Regions from separate parts of the Pantoea sp. X-Soil-TKNS-1279 genome, predicted to be linked through region 3. Evidence: predicted binding sites of a transcription regulator. Region 3 holds the regulator's gene; each other region holds the start of a gene.

Region 1 (2,204 bases), 910 kb from region 3:
ACGCGCACGCCCTTCACGCATCAGAATCACGGCGGCTGCACCGTCGGTGAGCGGCGTGCTGTTGGCGGCGGTTACTGTGCCATGCTGACGGTCAAACGCCGGACGCAGCCGCGCATAGTCAGCAGCGCTGGCGTTAAAACGGACGTTGTTATCCTGCTCGATCGGGGCTTTCCACGGCGGCACAAAGGCAGGCATCACTTCCTGCGCCAGCACACCAGATTGCCAGGCACGCGCCGCACGCTGGTGTGAACGCAGGGCTAACGCATCCTGCTGCTCGCGGGTGATGCCGTGCGTTTTCGCCATCTGCTCGGCGGTGTCCCCCATGCGCAGTCCGGTGGAATACTCAGCCACCGCCGGTGGCACCGGCAACAGGTCACGCGGGCGCAGGCGACGTAAAATTTGCAGTTTCTGGCTGAAGCGACGCGCTTTGTTCAGATCAACCAGCGCGCGCGCCAGGGTTTTACTGACGCCAATCGGCAATACCGAAGAGGAATCCGCGCCGCCAGCGATACCGGCATCAATGCTACCCGCCATCAGACTTTCCGCCACATTTGCCACTGCCTGAAAACTGGTGGCACAGGCCCGGCTGACGCTGTACGCATCGGTATGCACGCTCAATCCACTACTCAACACGATTTCACGGGCGATATTGGGTGCTTCCGGCATTTGCACCACCTGGCCGAACACCAGTTGGTCGATAACCTCCACCGGCAATTCGCTGCGGGCCATTAATTCGCTCACCACCATCCGTCCCAACTCCAGCGCCGGGATACCATGAAAATCACTCGCCTGGCGGGCAAACGGGGTACGGAGTCCGTGGGTTATGGCGATGCGTTCGCCCTGACGCGTCAGCAGCGGCTGCGCTTTGCTCATTGCCTGTCACCTGTGCTATTCGACCGGGGCGTCATTGCCCAAAGAGGTCTGACCTGATCATCAGTGTTAACCAGGAGCGCGTAAGTCGCCAATATGCAGAGGAAAAAAGTGCGAGGAGAAACACGAAATTAACAAACACTGCCGGAACCAAGTCCGGCAGTTGGGGGGATTAGCGCAGACCGAGCTGGAAGATCAGGGATTCTGCCTGACAGGCGAAGATGAAGTCGATATTCAGGCGCACGCCTTCGGCTTCATTCTCCAGTTGTGGGCGGATATCGCACGGCTCGGATTCAACCTGACGCGCCCGCTCACTCAGGTGCTTCAGCATCGCTTCAGCCGCATGGCGGTCGGCAAACAATCCAGACCAGCTGGCAGTGCAATCGGTGTTGTCGACAACAGTCCCCACATCAACGCAGCAGCAGGCTGCGGTTTCGTTGGCGCTGCATTTATTAATGGCATCAGTCATGGCTTTCTCCTGACGATAAAACAGACAAAAAGGAATTTTTTCTGCCACAAAGTTTACGCCTGAAGCCTTACCGTCGCCACGCTCAACCTGCTAAGTGACGAATATCACACTAAAAATTGATCCAAAACAAATTTGACTCGCTATGCTGGAACGTAACGGCAAGGATTTTGTTAAGCAGATCTGATTTTATCGATCAAATTGGAAATATTTTAAAAACATTATTGCAACAAATACACAGGTCCGACCTATACTCGTCGCACTGGTCTGATATGTGTCTCTGTCGTCAGTCCCTACAATCCGCCGTCCCTTGTTACGCGATGTAACAACGTTTAATAATAATTGATGAGGTTGTGGTCATGAACCATAAGAACCTGTTTGCAAAGTCAGCTGTGGCAGCTGCAGTCGCGCTCGTCTCTTCTCATGTTTACGCTGCTGGCTTTCAACTTAATGAATTTTCAGCAATCGGATTAGGCCGTGCCTATTCAGGTGAAGGCGCAATGGGTGATACCGCCGCCTCCGCCAGCCGCAACCCTGCAACCATGGCGTTGATGGACCGCCCCGAGTTTTCAATTGGTGCGGTGTATATCGACCCGGATGTGAATATTAGCGGCACCAGCCCAACGGGCCGTAGCCTCGACGCCAAAAACATCGCCCCGAACCAGTGGATTCCCAATATCCACTATGTGCACCCGATTAACGATCAGTGGTGGGTGGGGGCTTCGGTCACCTCTAACTATGGCCTGGCGACAGAATTTAATAACGGTTACACCGCAGGCGCTTACGGCGGTACTACCGATTTAACCACCGGTAATTTTAATATCAGCACCGCTTATCGTCTGAATGAACATTTCAGTTTTGGTATCGG
Region 2 (2,204 bases), 1.6 Mb from region 3:
AAGGACAATTAAGGTTCTTTGCCTTGTGCCTTCAGCACTGCTGCTATGCTCGCTGTTTTCTCAGGCAGTACAATCTGCCCCTCTGCCACTGGTATGGGGAATAAAAGAGCAAAGACTGACGGTGACGAATAACGGTAAAGTGCCGATCCAACTCGACAAAGATATCAAACTGCTGCCGGATGATGCGCTTGTGGCGTTGAATGAAACCACAGTACTTCCGGGACAAACCGTCATCGTCTACGGTGCCTGTCCACACCATCTGCCGCTGCAAAAAGAGGTGATGTTTACGCCAATGACAGCCGATGGACAGCAGGAAGCATCGCAAACGTTGCCGCTTACCCACTGATATTCAGATCAGGTCGCCATATATGGCGACCTGGAACTGTCATCCCATCGCCAATCAGAAACGATAACCGACACCAAAGAAGAACACCCAGGGATCGATACGGGTATCAATATTCTGTTGTTGTCCATTCGCTTTAAATTTTACGGTGGTATCGATATCCATGTACCACAATGAAGCATTCAGCATCCAGTCGCGGTTGATTTGATAATCTACGCCCACCTGACCCGCCGCTCCCCAGGAATCTTTCACGCTAAGGTCGGTCAGACCCGCATCACGACCAGTCTGGTTGAATTTGGCATCATAAAATGTGGTGTAGTTTATACCCACACCTACATAGGGACGGAATTGGCTTTTACTGTCGAAGAAATAATATTGCGCCATCAAGGTGGGTGGCAGCTGGCGTACTGTTGCCAGATTACCCGTTGGTCCCAGACCAACCTTGTGACGGAATGGCGTCGCAGCCAACAACTCGACACCGATGTTATCGGTGGCCATATAGGTAAAAGTCAGACCCAGTTGGGTATCATTACTAACGTTAAAACCGCCCATACCCAGCACATTGTCAGAGCCTTCGGTCGGACGTACTGTCGCGCTACCCGCACGCATAAAGAAGTCACCCGCCTCATGGGCCAGTGCCAATTGTGGGATCGCCAGTGCCACCAGCAGCGCGCATTTTGCCAGTTTCATATTCACTCCTTTGCCAGAATTGTTGATGTTATTGATCAGCGTTGGTGGCAAAGATCTAACGCTTTTTCAGGCAAAATGCATGTGAATCAATTCAAATAAATCACTTATAAAACAATGAATTGATTCAGATCAATTTTGGCCTTACACGGCGTAATAAAAATCCCCTTGCGAAAATTTCACAGCGTGACTACTTTGCTATTTCTCTTCCGTTGATTTTGGTTCGATGCTTAGGAGAAGCGGGCGATCAAATGAGCGATTCACTTAACCCTTGCATGACCTGTGGCGCCTGCTGCGCCCATTTCCGTGTTTCTTTCTATTGGGCCGAAGCTGACGATGCGGGTGGCCTCGTTCCCGTTGAACTAACCGAACCCCTCAGCCTGTTGATGCGGAATATGCGCGGCACTAACGTACGCGAACCGCGTTGTGTGGCATTGCAGGGCGAGATCGGCGGCTGCGTCTCCTGCGGCATTTATCAACACCGTCCTTCCCCTTGCCGTGAATTTGAGATGTCGGGTGAACACGACGTGCTGAACGAAGCCTGCGATCGGGCCAGAGCGCGCTATGGTTTACCTGCTCTTTTTCACCCTTCTTTACCTGAGATGACAGAAAGATGTCCTAATCCGGGTGCCAGCCTGCCCGCAGAACATGTACAATCGCCGGGTTAATTAACCCGGTTTCTCCAAGGAGTGTACATGTCTATCACGGCAAGCTCGTTATACCGTGACACAGGAAATTTTCTGCGCCATCAGCTGATTACCATTGTGCTGATGGCGTTGCTTACCTCATTTATAACCGTGATTATCGGCCACGCCCTGACGCCTGGTGCTGACCAGTTGTCGCTGTTGAGTCAGAGCGATGACAGCGCTTCTTCGCTGTTTGAACTGGTACAGAATATGTCGCCGGAACAGCAGCGTATTTTGCTGCGCGCCTCGGCGGCAGGCACCTTCGCGGCGCTGGTGGGAAATACCTTGTTATTAGGCGGTATGCTGTGCCTGATCCCGATGGTATCAAGCGGTCAGCGTGTGAGCGCGCTGCGTGCCATCGGTGCTTCAGCACCAACGCTGCCCAAATTGCTGCTGCAAACCTTTTTAATCACCCTGCTGGTGCAACTCGGCTTTATGGTGCTGATGGTGCCAGGGGTAATGCTGGCGATCCTGCTATCGCTGGCACC
Region 3 (2,204 bases):
GCATAATCGCCACCGAGCAATATTTCTCAGCCGACAGATCAACCGCTCGCGCCACCGCTTTATCGCCCAGCGCTTTGCCGGTAACAATAAAATGCAGGTTGATATGTGTGAAAATGCGTGGCGCTTCTTCACGACGTTCCGAGGTCAGTTTGACCTCACAATCCTTCACATCATTACGCCCTTTTTGCAGGATCGACACGACGTCAATCGCGCTGCAACCGCCTGCCGCCATCAGCACCATCTCCATCGGGCTCGGTGCTTTGTCGCCCGAATTGCCATCCATTAATATCTGGTGACCTGATGAGGATTCTCCGAGAAAGGTAAGCCCTTCCACCCATTTAACCCGTGCCTGCATTATTCTTTCTCCTGAATAGGCTGATTTGCCGCCAGAGTACGCTTTCACCTGAGAAACAGCAATCCAGACTAATCGCCCTTTTGCTGAAGCGAGACAACAGAAGACAGCTAGCAAAAGCTGTGCTACAAACAGAGCTGAAAATATTTTCGTCGCAATAGACGAAGGCGGGAAGAATCAGAAGCCTGGCTTAAGAGTCCACCCGAATAATTTTCCTTAACAGGAAGCGCTCTACGATTTCACCGCCTGACAGGGAAAACTGCCCCCTGTGTTTTGGGCACGATTACAACAGAGGATAATAGCGAATGGTTCTCGGCAAACCGCAAACAGACCCTACACTCGAATGGTTCCTGTCCCATTGCCATATTCACAAATATCCATCCAAAAGCACCCTGATTCATCAGGGTGAGAAAGCGGAAACGCTCTACTACATCGTGAAAGGTGCCGTTGCGGTGCTGATCAAGGATGAAGAAGGCAAAGAGATGATTCTCTCCTACCTCAATCAGGGGGATTTCATCGGCGAGCTTGGCCTGTTTGAAGAAGGTCAGGAACGTAGTGCCTGGGTACGAGCCAAAACTGCCTGCGAAGTGGCTGAAATTTCCTACAAAAAATTCCGTCAGCTGATTCAGGTAAACCCGGATATTTTAATGCGTCTTTCGGCGCAGATGGCGCGTCGCCTACAGGTGACATCAGAAAAAGTGGGCAACCTTGCCTTCCTTGATGTGACCGGTCGCATTGCGCAGACGCTGCTCAATCTGGCCAAACAGCCCGATGCCATGACCCACCCGGACGGGATGCAGATCAAAATCACCCGTCAGGAAATTGGTCAGATCGTCGGATGCTCACGCGAGACAGTTGGCCGTATTCTGAAAATGCTGGAAGATCAAAACCTGATCTCCGCACATGGTAAAACCATCGTCGTTTACGGCACCCGCTAATTTCTTCTCACCCACGGCGTGATGGCAGCATCACGCCGTTTTTGTCTGCGATGAGCTGATGTGGCGTCGAATCATCTATCATCCCGAAGTGAACTATGCCCTGCGGCAAACGCTGGTGCTGTGCCTGCCCGTGGCCCTCGGCTGGCTGTTTGGCGACCTGCAAAAAGGTTTGCTGTTCTCCTTAGTGCCCGCCTGTTGCAACATCGCCGGTCTTGATACGCCGCATAAACGCTTTTTTAAACGCCTGATTATTGGCGGTTCCCTGTTTGCGACCGGCAGCTTTCTGATCCAGTGGCTGACGGATTATCACGTCCCCCTGCCGCTGATTCTGCTGGTGCTGCCGTTATTAGTAGGCGTGACGGGTGAAATCAGCCCGTTGCATGGCCGCTTGTTGCCTGCCACGCTGATTGCCTCCATCTTTACCCTGAGCCTGGTGGGACGTATGCCGATCTGGGTGCCTCCGCTGCTCTATATCGGCGGGACCTTGTGGTATGGGTTGTTCAACTGGTTCTGGTTTTGGCTGTGGAAAGAGCAGCCGATGCGCGAGTCGCTGAGCCTGCTGTACCGTGAGCTGGCGGATTATTGCGATGCCAAATATACCCTGTTGACGCAGCTGACCGACCCGGAGAAAGCGCTGCCGCCGTTGCTGGCACGCCAGCAAAAAGCGGTAGATCTGATCACCACCTGCTACCAGCAAATGCATATGCTGTCTGCCAGCCGCGATAACAGCCATAAACGCCTGACGCGTGCCTTTCAGGTGGCGCTCGATTTGCAGGAACATATCTCCGTCAGCCTGCATCAGCCGGAAGAAGTGCAAAAGTTGGTGGAGCAGAGCCATGCTGAAGCGGTGATTCGCTGGAATGCCAAGACCATCTCCGCCCGTCTGCGCTTGCTGGCCGATGCTATTTTGTATC
Region 4 (2,204 bases), 800 kb from region 3:
AACCCCAGCCGGTTGATTTCACTTCAAACGGACCATTGCCGAAGTTCAGCTCCTGGCCATCAGCCCACTGTCCACCGTTGTGGAAATAACGCGCCACGGTAGAAACATGCCAGTGGTCGTAGTTCAGCGACAGAATGTGGCTGGATGCAATCGAGTTGCTGGTACGTGATGGACCGGTTTCGTCACGCAGATCGGAACCCCAGTCGAAGTTGGTGAAGCCGATATAGCTCAGCTTACCGCCCCACAGGTCGGTAATCGGAACAAAGTATTTCACCTTGAAGCGATAGCCATCCCAGCTGTTTTCGTTGGCGGCACCGTAGTTCTGCCACTGGTATTTCGCGTACACGTTCAGCGACAGGCCCACATCGGAATGGGTGTCGATATCGGTGCCCAGACCCATATACCAGGTGTTCTGGCGCTGCGACGCGTTGCGGCCCATGTCGTAGATGTAGTTGTTGGCGAAGTACCACTCTTTAAACGGACCAAACGCCAGGCTGGTGCCGGTCAGCTTATCGATGGAGAAACGCGGCTCAATTTCCATGAACAGCGGCGAACCGTGGTCGAAAATACCGTTAGCGTTGCTGTTGCCCAGACCGAAGAAGTTGGTCAGGTCGGCGTAGCCGTAGAAATCAAACCAGTCCTTTTTGGCAAAGGCTTCGTATTCCAGATACACGTCGTTGTTAAACTGTGGTCCGAAACGGGTGTGATAACTGCCCACCACGTTGACGCTCTGATGCCACCAGTCGGAAAGGTATTGCGGGTTGCTGTCTGCTGCTTGGGTCGCGCCGGTCCAGCTGCTGGCCAGTAAGGCCCCTGCTATCAATGCTTTATATTTCATTATCGTTAACCACATGCTCGTGATCGTCGCAAAAATGCGCGATCGGTGTCAGTCGATCCCAGGGGTGGGCGGTGAATTGTTTTAAGCCGGTCTGAGCTGCCGGTTTTTAAAGCTCGCGTAGGGTGCCTGTATCAGTCCGATAGAAAATAGATTTTGATCACGTTTGTCAAAAAGTGTTGCAATTCCATTCACCAAAAATGTGAGTTATGTCACATAAGTGTCATGGGCCGAACGGAACCCCGCAACCGTTTACGTTGTCGCGACGCGTTGCAAAATGCTTATGGGGGAATCGGATGTAGCGGCGCGATTTATCGCGCATGTTTTGCGTGGAGGGGCACAGCACAAAAAAACAGCGCGATAAATCGCGCCGTTACGGATGAGGGACAGCTATTAAGGGAGGGTAACTCGCACCTGCAAACCGCAAATCTGACCCTGCGGATTGAGGCAGTTCGACAGTGCCACCTGCATACGGTGTTTTTGCGCCACGCTGCGAACAATCGACAGCCCAAGGCCGCTACCCTGGGCCTGCACATCAGGCGAGCGAGTGAAGCGGTCAAACGCGCGTTCGATAAAGCCTTCCGGCATACCCGGCCCGTTATCAACAATATCCACCACGGTGTGATTGCCGACGCGATGCAGCAGCACATCCACCAGGCTGCCTTCGGGGGTGTGCAGCATGGCATTACCGATCAGGTTGTCAAACAGGCTGCGTAAATCGGAACGACTGGCCTGGATGCGGTAGTGGGCAGTGCCGTTAAAACCGATATCAATTCCACGCTTATCGGCCACCACCATCAGCTGCTCGATACTCTCCTTCAGCAGGTCTTCCAGCTCAATATTTTCTACCGTGGCGACCACCGACTGATCTTCCTGGCGCGAGATGTTCAGCAGCTGTGTCACCAGATGGCGGGTACGGGTCACGCCCGCTTCCAGTTGATCAAACTGACGGCTGGCCTCGCCCGGTTGAATATGCTGGCGTAGGTTCTCCAGCTGCAACGTCACGGCGGTTACCGGCGTACGCAGTTCGTGGGCGGCATCTTCGAGGAACTGGCGCTGTGACGACCAGGCAGCACGCAGTTTATCCAGCAGCGAGTTATAGGCGGCAACCAGCGGCAGGATCTCGTCCGGTAAGCCATCCGGGGGGACGCTGTCGGGATGCAACATCTCCTGGGCGGCAATCTGGCGCGAGGCCACGCGTAAGTCGCGCGTGATGGCGCGCACCACCAGCCAGATCACCAGCAGCGAGAGCGGCATCATTAAAATCAACGGGATAATGGCTGACAGTGCGCGCTTCACCATTACGCTTTTCATATAGCCGATGTTGTAGAGCACCTGAATGGCAGCGATTTCACTGCCGGGTTCACCG

What was found. The regulator CRP, encoded in region 3, controls carbon source genes, mostly activating them, when cyclic AMP is high. The targets are predictions, from matches to a motif close to ATGTGANNNNNNTCACAT.
Region 1: a site for CRP is predicted at 1,432-1,449, ahead of AC6I8N_RS14305 (YfcZ/YiiS family protein). Genes of this name have one in related genera too.
Region 2: a site for CRP is predicted at 1,113-1,130, ahead of ompW (outer membrane protein OmpW). Genes of this name have one in related genera too.
Region 4: a site for CRP is predicted at 1,036-1,053, ahead of AC6I8N_RS02050 (nucleoside-specific channel-forming protein Tsx). Genes of this name have one in related genera too.

What each region holds. Positions count from the first base shown of each region.
Region 1 is NZ_AP035948.1:3,067,842-3,070,045, forward strand. It holds gene fadI (acetyl-CoA C-acyltransferase FadI) at 1-873, opposite strand, end outside; gene AC6I8N_RS14305 (YfcZ/YiiS family protein) at 1,043-1,339, opposite strand; gene fadL (long-chain fatty acid transporter FadL) at 1,696-2,204, shown strand, end outside.
Region 2 is NZ_AP035948.1:2,375,582-2,377,785, forward strand. It holds gene AC6I8N_RS11210 (hypothetical protein) at 1-346, shown strand, start outside; gene ompW (outer membrane protein OmpW) at 401-1,033, opposite strand; gene AC6I8N_RS11220 (YkgJ family cysteine cluster protein) at 1,282-1,698, shown strand; gene AC6I8N_RS11225 (YciC family protein) at 1,726-2,204, shown strand, end outside.
Region 3 is NZ_AP035948.1:3,974,110-3,976,313, forward strand. It holds gene AC6I8N_RS18655 (OsmC family protein) at 1-355, opposite strand, end outside; gene crp (cAMP-activated global transcriptional regulator CRP) at 658-1,290, shown strand; gene AC6I8N_RS18665 (YccS/YhfK family putative transporter) at 1,349-2,204, shown strand, end outside.
Region 4 is NZ_AP035948.1:460,432-462,635, forward strand. It holds gene AC6I8N_RS02050 (nucleoside-specific channel-forming protein Tsx) at 1-838, opposite strand, end outside; gene AC6I8N_RS02055 (sensor histidine kinase) at 1,229-2,204, opposite strand, start outside.